Regions from separate parts of the Pedobacter sp. GR22-10 genome, predicted to be linked through region 2. Evidence: riboswitches for the same ligand, from Rfam matches in the RefSeq annotation. Region 2 holds a riboswitch; each other region holds the start of a gene.

Region 1 (7,842 bases), on a different contig from region 2:
ATGTAAATCCGGACGGTGTGTTCTAATCGCTGTAAATAAGGCCGAATAAAAGGCAACATCATATTGCGGCAAAACGCCGCCCACAATATGCACTTCGGTTACTGGCTCGTCATCATATTTTTTTACGATATCGAGCATTTGCTCCATCGTTAACGCCCAGCCTTCTTCCTTTTGCTTAATTAATCGCGAATAAGAACAGAATTTGCAATCGTAAACACAAAGATTAGTGGGTTCCAAATGGAAATTGCGGTTAAAATAGGTTTTATCGCCATGTCTTTCCTCGCGGATAAAATTGGCTAAAACACCAAGATAACCCAATTCTGCATGTTCGTAAAGGTAAACGCCTTCATCGAACGTAATTCGTTCCTGGTGAAGTACTTTATGTGCTATGTTTTGTAATTCAGTTGATAATGAAGTATCAGCTAATATTTTTTCAACTTGTTCAGTTGTATTCATTCCTGATTATTTTGAACAAAAATACAATATTGAGGCGATTTGAAAATCATTTTCTTGTAACAAACGGACATTATTGGTTTAATAGCTCTTTAGTTCATCAGTCATTTGTCAGGGTGCCTAAACCAAACGCCTAAATTTTAATTTAAAAATGAAAGAAAATTTGCATTTTACTGAGTTCTGACTAATAAATCAATAATTAATGAACCATTGAACCAATAAAAAAAAGCACCTCCTTTCGGAAGTGCTCTCAATTTATGTTTTTCGCAGGTAATTAGTGTTTAATTTGTTGCCGGTGAAAAGGTTAAAACAATGTTCGCTGTTTTGCCACCAAATTCGATTGGTGATTTCATCACCATATTACCTTTTGAAAGTTGTGTCAGCACCAAACGATAACCTTCTGTTACATTTTTAGCTTTATCGCCTTCAAATATTTTTTTGAATTGAAATGTTTCTTCTGAAGGTGTTGCAGACCAGAAAATGGTTTGCATTACCTGACCACAGGTACTTGATGCTGGTAGCGTGTAAGAACCATTTCCACTATTGGTTAATTTCCAGGTACTTCCCTGAAAACATTTGTAAGATTTTTCTCCGAACAAACCCTGAACAGCCTGATCAGGAAGACCTTCCAGCGATACATTGTTTAACACCCATGTACCGGTAATGGTACCTCTACCGCCATTGATACCTGTTGAAGCATTTTTTGTGGAAGAACAACTTTGTAACATCATCAAAGTAGAACATGCTATCGCAATAGCTATAAATAATCTTTTCATTTTAGTTTTTTTAAATTTGTGAAAACAGATACATAAATCCTGCCAAAACAATTATCAAGTTTAATTTAGCGTTAAATTGTTAAATTGCCTCACGGTTAAAGTACCCTAATAAAAATCATGATGAAACCAGAAACCCTTGCTATTCACGCTTCTAATCTTCTTAAAAATTCAACTGGAGATGTTACGCCACCCATCAATCTTTCTACTACTTTTTTTCGTGATGAAAACGGCGGCTATCCGGGTGGTCATATGTATAGCCGGGTAAGTAATCCAAACCGGTCTGCTTTAGAAAACACTGTGGCTAAGTTAGAATATGGTGAAGATGCAGCTGCTTTTTCTTCGGGAAATTACTGTGGTATGGCCTTATTTCAGGCTTTAAAACCGGGCAGTCACATTATTGCACCGGATGATATGTATTGGGGCATTAAAAAACAACTGCTGACCATTTATCATGAGATTCTGGAATTTGATTTTGTTGATCAAACTGATTTGGATCTCATTCAATCCGCTATTAAACCAAACACAAGAATGATCTGGATGGAAACACCATCCAATCCATTACTGAAGGTTACAGATATTGCAGAAATTTCAAAAATAGCAAAAGCAAATCACCTTACATTGGTTTGCGACAGTACTTTTGCCTCTCCGGTTTTACAAAATCCGATTTTATTAGGGGCTGATATCGTAATGCATAGCAGTACAAAGTACCTCGGCGGACATAGTGATATTCTGGGTGGCATTTTGGTTACAGGCAGGAAAGATGCATTATGGGAGAGAATCAAAAACATCCAGCAAACGGGCGGTGCCGTTCCCTCTCCTTTTGATTGTTATTTATTATGCCGAAGCATCAAAACCCTGTCATATCGCATGAAAGGGCATTGCGAAAACGGAAAGAAAGTGGCAGATTATCTGGTTAGTCACCCAAGAGTAGAAGCGGTTTATTTTCCGGGATTAGAGACTCATCCGCAACATCAAATTGCTAAGAAACAAATGAAAGACTTTGGCGGCATGATGTCTTTTTTAGTTAAGGGCGACGTGGACGCAACCAGTAAAGTAGTGAATCAAGTGAAATTATTTGCGCAAGCTACCAGTCTGGGCGGTGTGGAGAGCTTAATCGAGCACCGCTACTCTGTTGAAGGACCAGACAGTAAAACACCAAAAAATCTGTTAAGAATTTCTGTTGGATTGGAGCATGTTGACGATATTATAGCCGATTTAGCACAGGCGCTGGCCTAAATTCTACAGTTCTATAAGGTTTTAAACCTTATAGAACTAAAAACCTATTTTGGGTTACAAACAGTAACCAACTTCTTCGCATAGTCTGCGTTTAAAGGCTCATTGGTTTGTGCTAAACGTTGAGCACCTGTATTTGCAGGGCAGGCGATATCACCAGCTGCATCATAAACCAATTTTGTTCCCGAAGCAAGCAATTCTTTTGGCACATATACCTGTACGCGTGTGGTAGAATAGCCCGAAGGAAAATAACGTACATAATATCCATCAGGATGTTTGGTCCAGATACCGCTGGGCACATCTGCTCTTTGCGGGGCCATACCTGCAATAATTGCATACCGTTCCAGATCAGCATAGGTATAATTTCCTGAAGAAACGAGCTGGCGAATATTGTTTTCAGCTTCAAAAACTGCCTTTAAACCAGATGGCAACTGGTCTTTGGCTTTTTCCATTACATCAAAGGGCAGCACACCTAATGCGCCGCCTTCTAACATGGTGATCTGTTTTGGCGTCAATAATTTTAATGCGGTAACTTTTACCTGTCCGCTGTAACTTGTAAATTTAGTGCGTGCTATGATGGTCCATAATAAAGCCTGAATATCATGTTGTTCTACTTCAGGGTGCTTTTCTGCACTTTTAATGATCGCAATCACAACATCTTCTTTTGAGCCCAATACCGGAGCAAACATATAGCCATCTCCTTTTGACGGGGCGAAGGTACCAGCCATCAAGCAATAACTTTTATTCGTCATTTCATAAAGTCCTTCACAAAGCAGGTATCCTCCTTCCGGATTCTTTGGTAAGAGATATAGTGGTTGTGCCTTGAGTATGGCCTTAAAATCTGGCATCATTTCTCCCTCGCGGTTTACGTCTTCAAAACTTGTGGTAATGGCACCGGGTTGTTTCAGAAATTTATCCACACCTAAAGCCTTAGCCCCCTGTGCAGTTCCAACTTTTAATAATTTGTCTTTTAATCCGCCGAATTGTGCGTTAACTGTGGTAAAACTTGCCATGGTGAGTGAAAGGGCCAGACAAATCATTTTAGCGTTTTTCATATAGATGAGATAGGTTATACAAACATAAAATTTTAATGTTAAATAAACTTACCTGAACAATCGTTTTGTGATTACAACATGTAATTGGATTTATTTAATAAAAAATCAGAATTAAATTTTGTTGTTTTAAAATTATTTCAGACATTTGAAATATTATTTGGTAGATCACTAAATAAAAGTCAATCTGAATCGGATTGATTTATAAAGAAGTGGCGAGAGACTGGCTCCGTGACCCACTGGCAACCCTCAGAAAGAGAAGGTGCCAATTCCTGACCGGATAACATGGAGTTAACCGGTGATATAAATTTAAACTGATGAATACTTTAAATCTTCTATCTCACGACGGCACTAGTCTGAAACAACAAACAGCAAATGTTTCCATTAAACTGCTGGTGTGCTCTAATGTGATGTATATGTCCCGTATGTGCTGTTGCATACGGTAATTTAAAAATCTTCCTCTCTTGTTTCTTTTCAAATTGGAAGGTCCCGGTTAACCGGGATACGCCCTGCAGGATAATTTACTTTTCTGATTTGTCCGTTCATTCCACTCATTACTTTAACCTTAATTATTAGAAAATTATGTCAACATCATATAAATTTGAAACGCTTCAGTTGCATGCTGGTCAGGAAGTAGACCCTACAACAGGTTCCAGAGCGGTTCCCATTTATCAGACCACCTCTTATGGATTTAAGAATGCGGAACATGGTGCTAACCTGTTTGCTTTAAAAGAGTTTGGAAACATCTATACCCGGCTGATGAACCCTACAACTGATGTTTTTGAAAAAAGAATCGCCGCTTTGGAAGGTGGTGTAGCCGCACTGGCGGTAGCATCAGGCCAGGCGGCACAATTTATCGCCCTGCATAATATCTTAACGGCCGGAGATCAGATTGTTTCGTCATCACATCTATATGGCGGAACCTACAACCAGTTTAAGGTTGCATTTAAACGTCTGGGCATTCACGTCGATTTTGCAAACCCGGATGTTCCTGAAGAGTTTGAACAAAAAATCACAGAGAAAACCAAAGCCATTTACCTGGAAACCATTGGCAATCCGGCCTTCAGCATCCCTGATTTTGAAAAAATTGCGGCCATTGCCAAAACACATGATATTCCTTTTATTGTAGACAATACTTTTGGTGCAGGTGGATATTTATTTAAACCACTGGAACATGGAGCAAACATTGTAGTAGAATCTGCTACTAAATGGATCGGCGGTCATGGTACCAGCATTGGCGGTGTGATCATTGATGGTGGAAATTACAACTGGGGCAATGGAAAATTTCCGCAGTTTACAGCGCCATCAGAAGGTTACCACGGATTAGTTTTTAACGATGTTTTTGGTATCGGAGGTCCGTTTGGTAACATCCAGTTTATTATTCGCGCCCGGGTAGAAGGCTTAAGGGATCTGGGACCTGCCCTGTCTCCTTTTAATTCTTTCCTCTTATTACAGGGATTAGAAACATTATCACTCCGCGTTCAACGTCATGTAGACAATGCACTTGAGCTGGCTACCTGGTTGGAAAATCATCCTATGGTTAAAGAAGTACATTATCCTGGTTTATCCAGTAGTCCATACCATAACCTGGCCAAGAAATACTTAAGCAACGGCTTTGGTGGCGTTTTATCTTTCGAATTGAACGGAAGCAAGGAAAATGCCTCTCAGCTTATAGATAGTTTGAAACTGGTTTCTCATTTAGCTAATGTAGGTGATGCTAAAACTTTAATTATCCAGCCTTCAGCCACCACACACCAGCAATTAAGTGATGAAGCCCAACTGGCGGCCGGCGTTAAACCAAATGCACTAAGAGTTTCTGTAGGTATAGAGCATATTGATGATATTAAAGCAGATTTTGAACAGGCTTTTGCGGCTATTGGATCAAAAATCAGTCAGGAATCCCTGTAAGCTTAGTACCTAGTCATTTTACAACATTACAATTTTACCATGAGCACTGCATCAACATATCATCATACCAAGCCATTTAAGCTGGAAAACGGGAAAAAAATTCGGAATCTGCAAATCGCCTATCAAACATATGGTAAACTAAATGCCAATAAAGACAATGTGATTTGGGTATGTCACGCGCTGACAGCCAATGCTGATGTATTTGAATGGTGGGAAGGTTTGTTCGGACAAAATGCATTGTTTAACCCAGAAGATCATTATATCGTTTGCGCCAATGTTTTAGGCTCGAATTATGGAACAACCAATCCGTTAAGCATTAATCCGGTAACCGGCCAGCCTTACTATTTATCTTTTCCACCACTTACCATCCGCGATTTTGTTGCCGCACATCAGTTGCTGGCCAGGCATTTAGGCATCGATTCCATTAAATTACTGATTGGTGGTTCATTGGGCGGACAACAGGCTGTGGAATGGGGAATTATCGAACCTTCCAGAATTGAAAATCTGATTTTAGTGGCCACCAACGCGGTACATTCGCCCTGGGGCATTGCCTTTAATGAAAGTCAGCGACTGGCCATTACCACAGACAGGACTTTCTTTGCCAACCAGCCCGATGGCGGCAGTAAAGGTTTAAAAACCGCCAGAAGTATTGCACTCCTGAGTTACAGAACCTACCATGCTTATGGCAGTACACAGGTGGAAAGTGTAAATGATAAAACGGATCATTTCCGGGCCTCCTCCTATCAGAATTATCAGGGTGAGAAGCTGATTAAACGCTTCAATGCTTACAGTTATTATTATTTGACCAAAGCTATGGACAGCCACAATGTAGGGCGCAACAGAAAGAGTATTGCTGAAGCTCTAAAATTAATCAAAGCAAATACCTTAGTTATTGGTATCGAAAATGACTTTCTTTTTCCGGTGTCAGAGCAAAAATACCTGGCAGATCAGATCAATGATGCAACATTCGCGGTGATTCATTCTGAATATGGTCATGATGGTTTTTTAATTGAAACCAATGCCTTAACCAACATCATCGGCAACTTTATCAGAGAAAGCAGGGATAAGAAAATTATTAAGCTACAGCATACGGCCTGATAAAGTAGAGGGTAAAAGATTGAATAAAAGCCAGGCTAAACAAATTAAAAAATATTAATCAGACGCGAAAACACTGAATCATGGAAATAAGGAATCTAATTCTGTGAAAATCTGTGTTTCCGTATCAAATAGAAGTTCACAAAAAAAATAGTAGCGAAAAGCGCTTTGAGCACAAGTCCTGATACTTGATACTCGCTACCTAATACACTATAAAACACCATGAGTAAAAATTTAAAAATCGGTTTATTTGGCTTCGGAGTGGTAGGCCAGGGCTTATTAGATATTATCCAGAGTCAGAACCTTAACCTGGAAATCATAAAAATTGCTATAAAAAATCCAAAGAAAAAACGTACGCTCGATCAACATTTATTTACGACAGACCGCCATGAGATTCTGAATAATTCAGAAATCAATACAGTAGTGGAACTGATTAATGATGCTGATGCCGCTTATGAAATTGTAACCACTGCTTTAAAAAACGGCAAAAATGTTGTCTCTGCCAATAAAAAAATGATTGCCAATCATTTAAAAGAACTGGTTGAATTGCAGCAGAAATATGGTACATCATTACTTTATGAAGGTGCGGTTTGCGGTAGTATTCCAATCATCAGGAATCTGGAAGAATATTATGACAATGAGCTTTTTCATGCCTTAAGTGGCATCTTTAATGGTTCATCCAATTACATCTTATCGAAGATTTTTAATGAAAATCAAAGTTACAATGCAGCCTTAAAAGAAGCGCAAGACCTGGGCTTTGCAGAAACCGATCCGATTTTAGATGTAGGTGGTTACGATCCCAAATATAAACTGGCGATTGCCACAGCCCATGCCTACGGCTTGTTTGTGAATCCGGATGCTATTTTAAATATTGGTATTCAAAACCTCTCTGCTAACGATATCAAATATGCCCGTGAAAAGAATTTCAAAATTAAGCTGGTTCCTACTGCACGGAAAGTAAATACCAAGGATATCGTGACTTACGTATTGCCTAAGCTTGTTGCCAAAGATGATTTCCTGTATAATGTTGAGAATGAATACAATGCCGTAACGGTTCAGGCGGCATTTGCCGACAAACAATTCTTCTTCGGAAAAGGTGCCGGTGGTCATCCTACCGGTGCCGCCGTACTCTCAGATATTGCAGCTTTACGATATGATTATCGTTATGAGTATAAAAAATATCATTCAGAAAATGGTGTTAAACACACTGAAGATATTTTGCTGGAGGTTTATTTGCGTTATGCGGATGAAGACTTAGTGACCTTGCTGGGTTTTGATGAAATTAGCGAACGCTATGCAGCCAGTAACTATAAATATGTGATCGG
Region 2 (7,842 bases):
AATATGGGTGTATTGGGCAATGCAGCCCTTATCGATTTATATAGGGTGATGGTTCTGTTTAAAACCGAATCGGGTGTAGTCTTTTCATTTGGCAGATCGTTCTCCCCTACATAAAGTACAATTTGACGGGGATGATATGGAAAAATAACATCCTTTAAATAGAAAGTAATGTCGTTGGTTACCGCCCCGCCAATGCCACGGTTAAGTACATTGTATTTGGCAAAAACCTGGGTGAGATCATCCCATTTACGAATGGATGAACTCCCTACAAATAGTATGGGTTTCACCGGAGGTTTATACATCTTGTCATATTTTTTTATCGTTTGTACATCATCCCAGAAAGCAGGTTTATTTTGGGCAAAAGCAGCTATAAATAAAAACGGAGAAAGAATCAGTGTAAAGATTATTTTTTTCATGATGTTGAGATTTTGAAAGGGCACAAGATAACAATCGTACATATAAATTTAAGAAATTTGATGTAACAGATTTAGTGACCGCGGTTTTTATACTATAGATATGGCCTTTATTTAAGGCTCTTTAAAAACTAGTTTGAGCAAAATGAGTAAAGGAAGAACACTGCACAAAAAAGCCGCTTTAACGATTGCTAAAGCGGCTTCAAAATTTTGCATGAAGATTATTTCACATCAAACCATAATCTGGTGGTTAACAAATCTGCTCCCTGACTGGCTACCGCATTCCTGTAACTCTGCCCATTGAGCGATTGCTCCGTTCCGGGATAGATAAAGCGCACCGGAATTTGTCCGTTTAACACCGTATTAACTGATGGCGTAAGTTGAGGATAATCCAGTCTGCGTCTTTCTGCCCAGGCTTCCAGACCTTGTCCGAAGAGTGCAATCCACTTTTGTTCGCCGATTGATTTCTTATAATTTGTCGCATCATATTGCACTGCGGCCTGTGTTACATAACTGGCGACTAAAGCATCAGCTACGCCAAATTGTTTTAAAGAAGCGACAATCCCTTGTTGGTATAAATCAGCCGCGTTCTCTGCGGTAAAACCTCTTGCTGCTGCCTCTGCCCGATCGAACAATAATTCTGCATAACTAAAAATTACTGCCGGTGATTGTGGTGCCAGAAAATAAGTGCCTGGTTTGGAGGTTTTCGCAAAACCAATACCGCTGGCTTCCGAATTGGTTAAACCATTAGGTAACCCTACATATTCTTCAGCTGTAGCTGTTTGCGTTTTACTGGCATAAACAGGTAAACGGGGATCATTCAGACTGAATAATTTATCTACAATGGTTTTGCTGATCCGGTAATCATCTCTGGTATCAAACAATGCACTCACCGGGTTTTGTTGTGGTGAACTCTGATAAATTAATTGTGCAATATCTGCATTTTCACTCATGTAAGCATCACCGTCATTTTTAATATCGTCTAAAACCTGCTTCGCCTTCGCTGGTTCCTGATCTGCTATCCGGAGTGCAATCCGTAACCTGAGTGAGTTGGCCAGTTTTTTCCACCTGGTAATATTGCCATTGTAAATTACATCTCCGGCAATCGCTTTTCCGGCAGGATCTAAAGTATTTTTTGCTGTTTTCAAATCTTTTAGCAGGCCGTCATAAACATCCTTTTGTTTATCATAAACTGGCGTGATAAATTCTTTTATTTGTCCTGCCTGACTGTATGGGATATCGCCATAAGCATCAGTAAGCAACAAAAATGACCAGGATCTTAAAGTTAATGCCACACCCGTATAATTTGGATTACTGGTTGCATTTCCAATCTCTATAATTTTATTTAAACCATTAATACTGGTTGAATATAAAGTAGACCATAGCGTAGTAAAGCTACTGTTGGTATAAATAAACCTATCTTCTTCCGTATACTGTACTTTTGCCCAATGCTGAACAAACAGGAGACTGGAGTTCATGTTATTGGTGGTGCCCCAATAGGCGTCAGCTGTATTTTTGATGGCGGCAGTTAACAAATAATCAGGCTGTGCATTTTCAGTTACATTGGGGTTGATGTTGGTCTCATCCAGTTCTTTCTTGCAGGACGTAGCGCAAACAGAAAGAGAAATCAGGCTATATAATAATATTTTTTTCATGATGGAAAGATTAAAATTTGATGTTCAGGTTAATTCCGTAAGTACGTGTGGTTGGGTTAGAGAGGCTCTCCAAACCCTGTCCGTTACCGGTATTAAAAGCAACTTCCGGATCAATATCTTCAACATTGCGGTGAAGGATTGCCAGATTTCTACCCACTAATGCAACCGATACACCTTGCAAATTCAGTGATTTGATCCATTTTGCAGGCAAATTGTAGCTCAGTTTAATTTCACGAAGTTTCACATAAGAGGCATCAAAAATATTGGCCTCATCTATCGTTCTGAACGATTTGTAATAAGTTTGTGCGGAGAGAATTTTTTCATTCGGTTTGCCATCCGCGGTTACCCCATCAAAGATCATCCCGTCATCATAAACGGTTGCTTCTGCTGGCGCATTTGCTCCACTAGCTAACCTAACCGCGCCGTTTGCCTTTAAATTTTCTGGGTAGTAATAAGAAATACCGCCGAATTCTGCACCTCTCCCAGGCAATGTAGATGCTAAAACACCGGTATAAGTACCTGTAGAATAAGTACCGTTGTAAATAGAACCACCGAAACTGGCGTCGATCAACACGCCTAAACTAAAGCTTTTGTAGCTAAAAGTATTTGAAATTCCGCCAATCCAATCTGGTGTATATTTCCCTAAAACTCTTTTGGTCGGGTCAGTTTGTGGTGCACCTGTAGCATTTACCAAAATATTACCATTCCCATCTCTTAAAAAAGCATTGCCAAAAAGTGTTCCGTAAGGTTGACCAACAGTCGCAATTACCTGTGCAGAATTGGTTGCCACCACATAATTTTGCAGTAAACCTTCCTGATCCAATTCCACCACCTTACTTCTGTTTGCCGCATAGTTGATATCAATATCCCAGGTAAATTGTTTTTTCACCGGCGTAATACCCAGCTGAACTTCAATACCCTTGTTATTAATTTTTCCGGCATTTATATTTTTCGATCTGAAACCTGTACTCGGACTCACATCTACATTTAAAATCTGATTGTAACTGTTCGTATTATATACACTGACATCAAAACGAAGTCGCTTGTTAAACAAAACAGCTTCAGCACCTAGCTCTGATGAAGTGGTGGTTTCAGATTTTAGATTCGGATCGAAATCTGTTCCGGACGGACTAAGCTGCGGACTTGCTCCAAACGGTGCAGAGAAACTGTAAGTATTAGTTAAACGATAAGGTGAGGTGTCCTTACCTACCTTAGACCAGCCACCACGTACTTTTGCGTAATCCAGCACCTCGCTTTTGATATCAAAAGCTTCAGTGAGCACTAAACTACCGTTGAAAGACGGATAAAAGTAGGAGCGGTTTTGAGCGGGCAAGGTGGATGACCAATCATTACGGGCCGTAATATTGGCAAAAAGGTAATTTCTAAAACCAATCTGACCGGATGCATAACCACTGTAAGACTTTAACTTACTGTAATTATTAGATGAGGTTAAGGGATCTCTGGAATTGTTTAACGTATACAATCCGGCAACAGCCAAACGGGGTGCACTTTGATCATTTTGTTCGATATAACTGGTCCGGATATTACCACCAAGCAACACATCTAAACTAAAATCATCATTTAATTGCTTGGCATAATTTAATGTCGCATCCGTATTGTTTTCATTTACCGTAAAGGCACTTTCGGTATATGATCCAAATGGCGTTCCGTTAGTACCGTAGGCAATTTTAATTTTTCGGCGATCATTGTAATAATCTGTTCCTGTACGGAAATTGAAGTTCAATCCGTCAATAATTTTGTAGTTTAAACCTATACTTCCAATTAAACGGTTCCTGTTTTGAGACACCGTATTCTCATAAGCCACCCAATAAGGATTGCTGTAATAACTGTTGTTCCAATTAAAAGTATTACCATTCTCATCCAGGTAATTTTTCAATTGATTGATATCAACCTGTCTGCCAAACCACGCAAACTGCAACATGGTACTGGTTGATCTTGATCCGCCCGTTCCAGGCAGGTTGTCGGCACCAAGTTTACTATAATTGGCATTCGCGGTGATGGTGAGTTTAGGTGTTAAACGTAAAGTAGTATTTAAAGTGAATGAGTTTTTACCCTGACCTGAATTGGGTACGATACCGACCTGCTTAAGGTTGTTATAAGATAACCGGTAATCGAATTTCTCTCCTGCATCCTCAATTGAAATACCATTTGTTAAGGAGTAACCTGTTTGGAAGAAATCCCTTACGTTATCCGGATGGGCCACAAAGGGCACTGCTACACCTTTCGAAAAGAACTGCGGAATCAACCTGCCATCCATTCTGGGCCCCCAGCTTTCATCAACCCCATCATTTACGCCGGCACCTTTTCCATCCACATAGCTGAATTTACCTTCCGATCCCTGTCCGAATACATCCTGATATTTTGGTAAGGTTAATATACTTTCGATCACGCCATTCGAGTTTAAAGAAATACCCAAACCTTTTTTAGATTTTCCTGATTTTGTTTTAATGATAATCACACCTGCTGCTGCCCTTGAACCATATAAAGCGGCCGCATTGGGACCTTTTAACACACTGATGGATTCGATATCATTAGGGTTAATATCTGAAATGGCATTGGCGTAATCTCTCGCCCCCGCCGAATTAAGCTGTGAATTATCTACCGGAATCCCATCTACAACAAAAAGAGGCTGATTATTTCCGGCAATAGAAGTTTCCCCTCTAATCACCACACGGGAAGATCCCATATCGCCCTGGCTATTGGTTACCCTTACCCCGGCTACTTTACCGGCAAGTGCATTTACCAGATTGGTTTCCCGCGCTTCAGTTAAACTTTCCCCTTTTAATTCCTGAACGGCATAACCTAACGATTTTTTCTGTTTAGTGATACCTAAAGCCGTTACCACCACTTCATCTAATGCATTTTCTCCGTCACTTAAGGTTACATTTAATGCATTCGAACTTTCGGTAACCACCACTTCTTTAGTTGTAAAACCAATATAAGAGAAAACCAATGTACCTTTTCCATTAATTGTAATACTGAATGCGCCACTATTATTGGTGGTTACGGCTTGTTTGGTTTCCTTAACAAATACTGAAACTCCGGGCAATGTTTCTCCTGAAGCACTTTTAACCGTACCGGAAATACTGATGTTTTGGGCATGCACGAGTGACGAAAGCAAGAGCAAGCATACGATTGCCAACAGCTTAATTTTTTTGAACATAATCAATTTATTAATAATGAGATGAATGAAGAATGTAAAAATCAGGGCAAAGCAATTCCACTTCGCTTACCGGCGAATTTTTTACAAACGTGAATACTTAATGATTTAAATTATTGGGTTGGTATTTATAGCCTCATACAGCAACAAATACCCTCACGCATTCGAAGACTTAAAAAGGTTTTTAAATGCCCTGATTGAGTAGATTGTTTTTTGTTAGTTTTTTCCATCAAATTGTTTTTAACGATATACCTTATACTTAGCATTTCCGGTGAAGCTGATTTACAAAAAAAGCACGCCCGTAAAATCAGGAGTGCTCTCATATAATATTAATACTTTGCATTCAACTGACTTAACTTACCCAAATTACTTCGGGATGGAATTAGCACCATATCCAATTCAGGCTGGTTGCTAAGGTTTCGCAGGGCCATTCCCTCCACCTTTCTTGATAAGCATTTTAAAATAACTGCGGCAAAGATAATATAAAAATCATAATGACTACAAATTCTATAGATTTTATTGAAAATATTTTTTCCGTGCTTTTATGATGCTTACATTTGTCACGTTATCAATAGATCTCAAATATCACATGAATATAAAATCATTACTATTTCTGCTACCGGCTTTTATGTTGTCGCAGACTTTACAAGCACAGACACAGAAAAAACAATCAGCTACTGCCCATAAATTAACCACATCCTTTGTTCCGAACGGCAAATGGCGGGGTGTGTTTGAAATTAAACCTGGGGTTGAAGTTCCCTTTAATTTTGAAATTACCAAAATCGATACAAAGCCACACTTAATATTTTTGAATGGTGAAGAACGCTTTGATGGTGGCGTGGTTAAACAAACTGCAGATTCCATTCTGGTTGCGTTGGATCAGTTTGACAATGAACTTGCCTTCAAAATCACAGGTGATTCGCTGGTTGGAACGCTTAGGAAACAAGATGGCTCCGGTAAACCTTTGGCCGTAAATGCAACCAGAGGGAATCCATATCGTTTCAAACCTAATGGTAAAAATGCTGCAGCTGATTTCTCTGGCAAATATGATATCACTTTTAAATCGCCTACCGGAAAAGATGAAAATGCAGTCGGACTATTTAAACAAACTGGTAATAAAATTACCGGGACTTTTTTAAGGGTAACTGGCGATTCACGTTACCTGGAAGGAATAGTGGAAGGCAATGATTTTTATTTATCCAGCTTTATTGGCTCTAGTCCATCCTATTACAAAGGAAGTTTTTCAAAAGACGGAACCATAACAGGAGAAACGGTGAGCACCAGGGGAAATACACCCTTCACAGGCAAACAAAATCAAAACGCGGCCTTACCTGATGCCTATAAATTAACCTTTTTAAAGGATGGATACAAAACACTTGATTTCTCCTTTCCGGATGTAAACGGGAAAAAGGTATCGCTCAGCGATGAGAAATTTAAAAATAAGGTGGTCATTCTTACCATTACAGGCACCTGGTGCCCAAATTGTGTAGATGAGGCTTCTTTTATTGCACCCTGGTACAAGGAAAACCGTAATCGCGGCGTTGAAGTTATTGGCATTCATTATGAAAGACAACTGGATTCAGCCTACGTGCGGAAGGCCTTAACCCGGTTCAGGGATAAGTTTGATATCCAATATGATCAGGTAATTGCTGGCACACCCGATAAAAAAATAGTATCTGAATCTTTACCAGCCCTGAATAATTTCATCTCTTTCCCAACCACCATCATCATTAATAAAAAAGGAGAAGTGGCACAGATTCATACGGGTTACAGCGGACCAGCAACCGGCCAATATTATACCGATTTTGTAAAGGAGTTTAATGCTGAAATAGATGGACTGCTGAAAGAATAGTTTGAATAATTACATCGTAATTAAATAAATACAAAATAATAATCGTTAAACCAACGATTATTATTTATTTTGGTCTTCGCATTTCCAACCAAATAGCTGCAGACCCATGAAGTTTTACCTTAGATTCTACGTTTTATTTGCTATACTTTTTACTGCCACAGCCAGTTTAATGGCCAAAGAAAATAAGTTAACGGATGAGCCGGATTCTGCCTATCTGTTTGCTTACAATGCCAATGGCTTGCGCTTTGCCTGGAGTCGTGATCAGACCAACTGGACACCAATCGGAAAGGATTACCTGTTTTTGAAAAGCGATTATGGCAGGTGGGGAAGTGAAAAAAAAATGATTTCACCCTATGTCATCAGGGGAAGAAATGGTGAATGGGTTTGTGCGTGGGAATTAAATGATCAGACCAATCAGTTTGCCATAGCCACTTCCAAAAACTTAATCAACTGGGGGCCCCAGCATTATCCATATGTTGCCATGGGGAAAAATGTATTAAAGCCTGTTGTTGATTATAACCAGCTGAAAGATGAATATTCCATCACTTATGCTGATGTGGAAGGCAAGCATTTTCAAACCAGAACGAAGGATTTTATTGCTTATGAAAAAGCTGTTGAAGTACCATTATCCGCATTTAATGCTGAGGATAAAACAGCAAATATTTCTGGTCATACCATTGGGCAATCTCATTATGTGGCTTGGTCAGTAATCAAGAACCTTCAAAAAGCCTATGATTTGCA
Region 3 (7,842 bases), on a different contig from region 2:
TGCAGCAAGCCGTTATCCTGTTCTTTATAAATATAATCTTCACGCAGGGAAGTTACATCAATAAAGGGCGGATTAAATTCCAGTAAAGGATCAATAGCATCGTAAATCCACTGGATACTCTGGCCTTTAATTGGCGGCAATAGTTCAAAAGAGAATAAGGTTTTACCCTTGGCATTTTTTATATGGTTGGTTATTTTCATTGGGTTAAAGGTTGCAGGTTAAAAGTCTGGGGAGGGCTAATTGAACAAGCGTTTGATAATAGTTTATAAATCCGTTTAATAGTTTTTCGTGTCGTTTCCGGTTTAATGAGTATAAGCCTTTAAATCCGGTTCAGTGATAAAATTCAAATCATAAAAAATACAATTGTGTTTCGACTTCGTAAACAGAACCTCTAGCTTCTGATCGGGATCATCAGGCCAAATCTTTCTTTGTTAGGAAATCAGAAGATGCCAAATAAATTTCCTTTGATAAGATTCTAGCCTGTTTCCAAACATCTAAATCAGTATAATTTTCTTTTCTTTTCCATCCAAACTTTGCTATAGCCTATCGCATTTTATACATCCAAAGCGGTAACCTTCAACTCATAACCCAAAACTTTAATAAGCCAAATTCGGACTCAGCCATCTTTCTACTTCTTCTATTGACATATTTTTACGGAGGGCATAATCTTCAATCTGGTCTTTGGTAATTTTGCCCAATCCAAAATACCTGGATTCAGGATGTGCGAAATAAAACCCACTCACTGCCGCCGTTGGATACATGGCATAACTTTCTGTTAAACGAAGTCCTATCTGGTTTTCAGCATCTAACAATTCAAATAAAGTACCTTTTTCCGTGTGTTCCGGACAGGCCGGATAACCAGGTGCAGGACGAATTCCGGCATATTCCTCTTTAATTAATTCAGCGTTTGAAAGATTCTCATCTTTGGCATAACCCCAATATTCTTTACGTACCCGCTCATGCATGCGTTCGGCAAAAGCTTCCGCCAAACGATCAGCCAGGGCCTTTGCCATAATGCTGTTGTAATCATCATGGTTTAATTCAAATTCTTCAACCAGTGCATCAATTCCAATACCCGTAGTTACTGCAAAGCCACCAAAATAATCCTGAATACCACTTTCTTTCGGCGCAATAAAATCTGATAAGGCATAATAAGGTTGTCCGTCAACTTTTTCTGCCTGCTGGCGAAGGGTGTGTATGGTTACCAGTTTGGGGTTTGGAGTTTGGAGTTTGGAGTCTCCCAACTCTATACTCTCAACTCTCAACTCAATATCGTCTCCAACCGCATTTGCCGGCCAAAAACCAATCACCCCTCTGGCGGTCAGTAATTTTTCATCCAGAATCCGCTTCAATAACTTTTGTGCATCATCAAAAAGTTTTTTGGCTTCGTCACCTACGTTTTTATCATCAAAGATTTTAGGATAGCTTCCGCGAAGTTCCCATGTGTGGAAAAACGGTGTCCAATCAATGTAAGGAACGAGTTCTTCCAATGGATAATGATCAAATACCCGGATTCCGGTAAATTCCGGTGCAGGAAGATCTGGTTTAAAATCGATCTTAAATTTATTTTCCCGTGCCTGTTCAAGCGTTTTAAAGCGCTTATCAGAACGCTTGTTTAAATGCGCTTCGCGGGCTTTATCATACTCAGCCCTGATACCTGCTACATAATCATCCTTTGTTTCCGGATTCATTAAGGTACTGCAAACTGTTACACTTCTGGAAGCATCAAGCACATGAATGGCTGGCCCCGAATAATTTGGAGCCACCTTAACGGCAGCATGAATTCTGGATGTAGTTGCACCACCAATAATCAATGGAATGGTAAAGCCTTCACGTTCCATCTCCTTGGCAAAGTGAACCATTTCGTCTAAAGATGGCGTAATCAATCCGCTTAGTCCAATAATATCTGCATTGATTTCTTTGGCTTTTTTGATGATTTCCTGTGCCGGAACCATCACGCCCATATCTACAATTTCAAAGTTATTACAGGCTAAAACTACGCCTACGATATTTTTACCAATATCATGCACATCACCTTTTACGGTAGCCATCAGCACTTTTCCGGCTGATGAACTTTGATTCTGATCCGGATTATCCAGTTTTTCCTGCTCAATGAACGGCAATAAATACGCCACAGCCTTTTTCATTACACGAGCAGATTTCACCACCTGGGGCAAAAACATTTTTCCGGCGCCGAATAAATCACCAACAATATTCATCCCGTCCATCAGCGGCCCTTCAATCACCTGAATCGGACGGGCATATTTCTGTCGTGCCTCTTCTACATCATCATCCAGGTATTCTACAATTCCTTTAACTAAAGAATGTGATAATCTTTCTTCCACTGAGCCCTTTCTCCATTCCTCATCCTTAACCACTTCCTTACCTTTTGATTTTACGGTATCGGCATATTCTACCAAACGTTCGGTGGCATCATCTCTCCGGTTGAGCAATACATCCTCTACACGTTCCAGAAGTTCAGGTGGAATTTCCTGGTAAACTTCGAGCATCCCTGCATTTACAATCCCCATATCCAGGCCTGCCTGAATGGCGTGATAGAGAAAAGCCGAGTGCATGGCTTCCCTAACAGTATTGTTTCCCCTGAATGAGAATGAAATATTAGAAACCCCGCCGCTCACTTTAGCATGCGGGAGATTTTCTTTGATCCAACGGGTGGCATTGATAAAATCAACAGCATAGTTGTTGTGCTCTTCCAGTCCGGTGGCAACGGTTAAAATATTGGGATCGAAGATGATATCTTCCGCAGGAAATCCAATTTCATGCACCAAAATATCATAACTTCTTTTACAAATCTCTTTTCTGCGCTCGTAGTTATCGGCCTGGCCTTGTTCATCGAAAGCCATCACCACTACAGCAGCACCGTATTGCATAATTTTACGGGCACTTTCGCGGAATTTATCCTCGCCTTCTTTTAAAGAGATTGAATTCACAATTCCTTTTCCCTGCAGGCATTTCAAACCATTTTCAATCACCGACCATTTAGAGGAATCGACCATGATGGGCAACTTTGCAATGTCGGGTTCGGAGGCGATCAGGTTTAAAAATTTGGTCATGGCTGCTTCCGAATCCAGCATTCCCTCGTCCATGTTCACATCAATCACCTGTGCGCCACCTTCAACCTGTTGCAAGGCCACGGCGAGCGCAGCTTCGTAATCACCCCCTAAAATCAGCTTCGAAAATTTAGGCGAACCGGTAATATTGGTTCTTTCCCCAACGTTTACGAAAATACTTTCAGGCGTAATGGTTACGGGCTCCAGGCCACTTAACCGCATAAACGGCTGAATTTCCGGAATTTTTCTTGGTGATGCTTTTCTGGCATTCGCCGCGATACAGCCGATATGTTCGGGCGTGGTACCACAGCAACCTCCTACGATATTAACAAAGCCAGAAGCGATAAAGTCATCTACTAAGTGTGCTGTCTCATGCGGTTGCTCATCATAAGCACCAAATTCATTGGGCAAACCTGCATTTGGATAGGCAGAAACGTAACATCCCGCTTTTGCGGCTAACTCTTCAATATGCGGACGCATTTCTTTCGCACCCAACGCACAGTTGAAACCTATACTTAAAGGTTTTGCGTGCATCACTGAGTTTAAAAAAGCCTCGGCAGTTTGTCCGGATAGGGTCCGACCAGAAGCATCGGTAATCGTACCGGAAATCATAATCTCCAATTTACGGCCAATAACTTCTTCATATTTTTTGATGGCTACAATAGCCACTTTGGCATTCAGCGTATCGAAAATGGTTTCAATCAGCAATACATCTGAGCCCCCATCTACCAAACCGCGCACCTGCTCGTAATAAGCAGTCTCCAATTCATCAAAGTAAACCGCCCGGTAACCCGGATCATTTACATTGGGCGACATGGAAAGCGTTCTATTGGTTGGGCCAATGGCACCGGCAACGAAACACTTACGATCTGGATTAGCAGCCATAAACTCATCTGCCGCTTCCTTTGCCACTCTAGCACCTTCATAACTTAATTCATACGACAAATCTTCCATCTGGTAATCCGCCATGGAGATTCTTTGCGTACTAAAGGTATTGGTTTCGATAATATCTGCGCCAGCGGCTAAATATTCGAGATGTATGGCTTTGATAATATCCGGACGGGTGATGTTCAGCAAATCATTATTGCCTTTCACATCGCAAGGATGATCCTTAAACCGTTCCCCTCTAAAATCTTCTTCGGTAAGCGTATAACGTTGAATCATCGTGCCCATCGCACCATCGATGACCAAAATACGTTTTTCTAATTCTTCTCTTATGCTCATTCTGTTATTAGATGTGAGAGACGAGAGGAGTGATCTGAGAAATTAAGACATTTATAATTGGCCTCAAATCTCAAATCTAATTTCTCAAATCTCAAAAAAGCTTATTCAAAAAGTTGGCACATGGATCGTACTTCCTTAACTTATCTTTCTCCCGGTTAACCGAGATTAGAATGTAGCACCTTGTTGGCACAGGTTGCTAAGACTTCGTTGGGTCTAATCCCTCCGTCTTTCTTAATAAGCATACAAAAATGCAACAAAGCAACATCATTTCCAAAATTTATCGCTTCGCTGCCAAATAAAATTACAAAGGCCATGCAAATATGCACGGCCTTTAAAATATTGTTTTGTCATTAACCTGAAACCAGATAAATCCAGCGGTCAGAATTTAGTGAATTATCTTCTGCTACCGAAGAGACGTAGTAAAGAAACAAATAAGTTAATGAATGTGATATAAAGTGACAACGCACCCATTATTGCTAATTTTTTGCTGTCGGCCAATGCAATTTCATTTCCGCTTTCATCCAAACCTTCACCAATTCTTTTAATTTCCTGAACCTTATAAGCGGTAAGCGCAGTAAAAATAGCCACACCAACAAAGCCTAAAATGTAGTTCAGCGTTTCGCTGCCGATAAAGAAGTTGATCAGACTTACGATAACCAAACCGATTACGCCAGCCATTAGTATTGGTCCGAATTTACTTAAATCAACATCTGTAGTGTATCCCATGATAGCCATTACAGCAAAAATAACGGCTGCTGCAACGAAGCAAATGGCAATAGATGTTGTTGTGTAAATTAAAAGTATAAAGCCCAACATCACACCTGTTAGTAAAGAATACAACAGAAAAATACCCACTAATGCCGGGAAGGATAATCTTTGCATAGCAGCCCCCATCAACATCACTAAACCAAGTGGCGCAAAGATGGCAATGTATCCAAATATGGTAAATCCTTTTTCAGCTACTAAATAGGATAAAATTCCTGGCGAATTTGCCAATACAAATGCAGAAGCGCTTGATATTAACAAAGCAACGAACATCCATAAGAATACGCTGGCAAAGAATTTTTTAGACACTGTGTTTTCCTGGACGAACACGCTATTGCCCTGATATTGATAGTTTTGTTGTTCCATTTTTATTTGTGTATTTAAATAATTATAAAAATAATACTTTAATTCAGTCTTTTTGTCAGCAATTCTTCAACTTTTTTGAAGAACTGTAACGGTTTTAATGTACGCCAGGGCAGGTGATCGAAAGCACCTCCAAAATTAATGTAATAATCAATGTTGTTATCTTTAAACTCCCTGATGACATGTTCCTGGAAATTTACCCCAACAATCCAGCCATCTTCCACTTCCTGAAACCATTCTTCATAATAACTATCGTCTGATGAATGAAAGTTCAATACATTTTCTCCGATTAATACAAACTTATTAATGCCTTCATCCATCATGAGTTCCAAAATATCGCGTTTCAGCAACATGATGTCGTTGTTGATGGCATCATTCCATTCGCCGATAAACTCAATAATCGCGTAACCTCTATCATAATCCGCATACAATACTTTCATGTACAAGGTATTGGAACCAAACTCATCCCATTGCGGGTGCAACAGAAAGTTATAGATCTGCTTATCAAAGTACAGTTCAGAGTATTCGGTATTGTAGAATGGCGATCGCTCATCCTCTGCCGAGATATAATCATCTCTCCACTGGTAATACGGCTCTATCTCGTGCATGTTTTTTTAATTATTGAATGAGTGAATTTTGAATGAGAGAATGCTACAATTACTTCCAAATTCAATCATTCAATCATTCCATCCTTCTCTCATTCTAACATTTCTCAGTGTCCTGCTTCTACTGCTTTACGCACACTTCCATGTTTACTCAGCAAATCTGCAGCTATTTCATAGCTCACATTTAATTCATCAGCTACCATTTGCGTTCCGCGATCAACCAGTTTATGATTAGTTAACTGCATATCTACCATTTTGTTTCCAACCACACGCCCCAATTGCACCATTACGGTGGTACTCAGCATATTTAAAACCAATTTTTGTGCTGTGCCCGATTTCATTCGCGTAGAACCGGTAATAAATTCAGGTCCAACCACCACTTCTACCGGAAAATCAGACGCTGCAGCAATGGGTCCACCAGTATTGCAGACAATGCAACCTGTTAAAACTCCATGCTGGCGTGCTGTATTTAAACCTCCAACCACATATGGTGTGGTGCCGGATGCAGCTAAACCCACCAGGCAATCCTTTTCATTAATATGAAATGCCTGTAAATCTTTCCAGGCCTGCAGGCTGTCATCTTCAGCAAATTCTACAGCCTTTCTGATGGCAGAATCCCCGCCGGCAATAATACCAACTACAGTATCGAAAGGAACACCATAAGTTGGTGGACATTCAGATGCATCTACCACTCCTAAGCGGCCGCTGGTACCTGCCCCTATATAAAAAAGCCGACCGCCCTTTTTCATTCTCTCGGCAACGGCCGAAGTTAATTTCTCAATCTGAGGCAAAGATTTTTCAACAGCAAAGGCTACGGTTTTGTCTTCATTGTTAATCCCCTGCAAAACTTCCATTACCGACATTTCATCAATGTGGTTATAATTTGATTCTTGCTCGGTAACTCTATTCATAAATTTATTTTTGATAAAATTCGGTAAATTCTTTCTAAAATCTACCCTAAAAATTTAAAAATATAGATTGCCACTTGATAGAGCAGATGTTATACTGTTAATTTATGTGAAATATTATAAACAAAAGACAAGAAATTGCAGTTAAAAATATATCAACCCGCTTATTTTCATAAATTTGCCTAACGCCAATGAAAAAGAATACCCGAAAAAACATACTGATTGCCATCAGCTATTCTGTGATTTTGATAGCAGGAATGTATTTGGGTATTAAGTTTATTAAAGATCAGGGATTTGGCGTTACCAGAAGACCTCAACTGGCCAGCAATAGTGATGAAAAACTGGAAGAAATTCTGCATATCATCAATAAAAATTATGTAGATGATATCAATACTGATTCGCTGCAAAACTTACCTATTGATAGTGTACTCCACCAGCTGGATCCACACAGTGTATATTTGCCTCCTACCGATGCGCAAGACATGACCAATAACCTGGAAGGGAATTTTGAGGGCGTTGGCATTGAATACTATATGTTAAACGACACCATGATGGTAACAGGCGTGGTGAAGGATGGACCGGCATATCAGGCGGGCATTAAGCTGGGTGATAAAATCCTGGTGATCGATACCACTATGGTTAGTGGCAGAAATTTACCAAAAGAACAATTAACAGGAAGATTCAGGGGAAAGGCTGGTAGCGGCGTGGGCGTTACCTTATTGCGCAGCGGCACACAGGTACAAAGCCGGCTGATGGTTACCCGGGGTAAAGTGAATATCAGCAGCATTGACGCAGCCTACATGATGAACCCGGAAACCGGGTACGTGAGGATTAGTAAATTCGGTGCCAATACAGACGGTGATTTCGCAGCCGCGGCCGCAAACCTAAAGGCAAAAGGAATGAAAA

The links. Region 2 has a riboswitch for S-adenosylmethionine ahead of OQX64_RS18725 (SusC/RagA family TonB-linked outer membrane protein). Riboswitches for the same ligand answer to the same signal wherever they lie in the genome.
Region 1: it holds a riboswitch for S-adenosylmethionine, as region 2 does, so the genes downstream of both, OQX64_RS05660 (O-acetylhomoserine aminocarboxypropyltransferase/cysteine synthase family protein) here and OQX64_RS18725 (SusC/RagA family TonB-linked outer membrane protein) in region 2, are expected to answer to the same signal.
Region 3: it holds a riboswitch for S-adenosylmethionine, as region 2 does, so the genes downstream of both, metH (methionine synthase) here and OQX64_RS18725 (SusC/RagA family TonB-linked outer membrane protein) in region 2, are expected to answer to the same signal.

What each region holds. Positions count from the first base shown of each region.
Region 1 is NZ_JAPIVR010000001.1:1,322,698-1,330,539, reverse strand. It holds gene mqnE (aminofutalosine synthase MqnE) at 1-456, opposite strand, end outside; gene OQX64_RS05675 (lipocalin family protein) at 735-1,229, opposite strand; gene OQX64_RS05670 (trans-sulfuration enzyme family protein) at 1,350-2,465, shown strand; gene OQX64_RS05665 (hypothetical protein) at 2,510-3,517, opposite strand; SAM riboswitch class I at 3,714-3,824, shown strand; gene OQX64_RS05660 (O-acetylhomoserine aminocarboxypropyltransferase/cysteine synthase family protein) at 4,097-5,422, shown strand; gene OQX64_RS05655 (homoserine O-acetyltransferase family protein) at 5,462-6,520, shown strand; gene OQX64_RS05650 (homoserine dehydrogenase) at 6,740-7,842, shown strand, end outside.
Region 2 is NZ_JAPIVR010000004.1:494,992-502,833, forward strand. It holds gene OQX64_RS18715 (GDSL-type esterase/lipase family protein) at 1-416, opposite strand, end outside; gene OQX64_RS18720 (SusD/RagB family nutrient-binding outer membrane lipoprotein) at 635-2,068, opposite strand; gene OQX64_RS18725 (SusC/RagA family TonB-linked outer membrane protein) at 2,079-5,252, opposite strand; SAM riboswitch class I at 5,599-5,704, opposite strand; gene OQX64_RS18730 (peroxiredoxin family protein) at 5,839-7,101, shown strand; gene OQX64_RS18735 (alpha-L-arabinofuranosidase C-terminal domain-containing protein) at 7,208-7,842, shown strand, end outside.
Region 3 is NZ_JAPIVR010000005.1:54,782-62,623, reverse strand. It holds gene OQX64_RS19065 (methylenetetrahydrofolate reductase) at 1-200, opposite strand, end outside; gene metH (methionine synthase) at 597-4,295, opposite strand; SAM riboswitch class I at 4,433-4,536, opposite strand; gene OQX64_RS19055 (Bax inhibitor-1 family protein) at 4,689-5,426, opposite strand; gene OQX64_RS19050 (hypothetical protein) at 5,465-6,031, opposite strand; gene murQ (N-acetylmuramic acid 6-phosphate etherase) at 6,136-6,939, opposite strand; gene OQX64_RS19040 (S41 family peptidase) at 7,128-7,842, shown strand, end outside.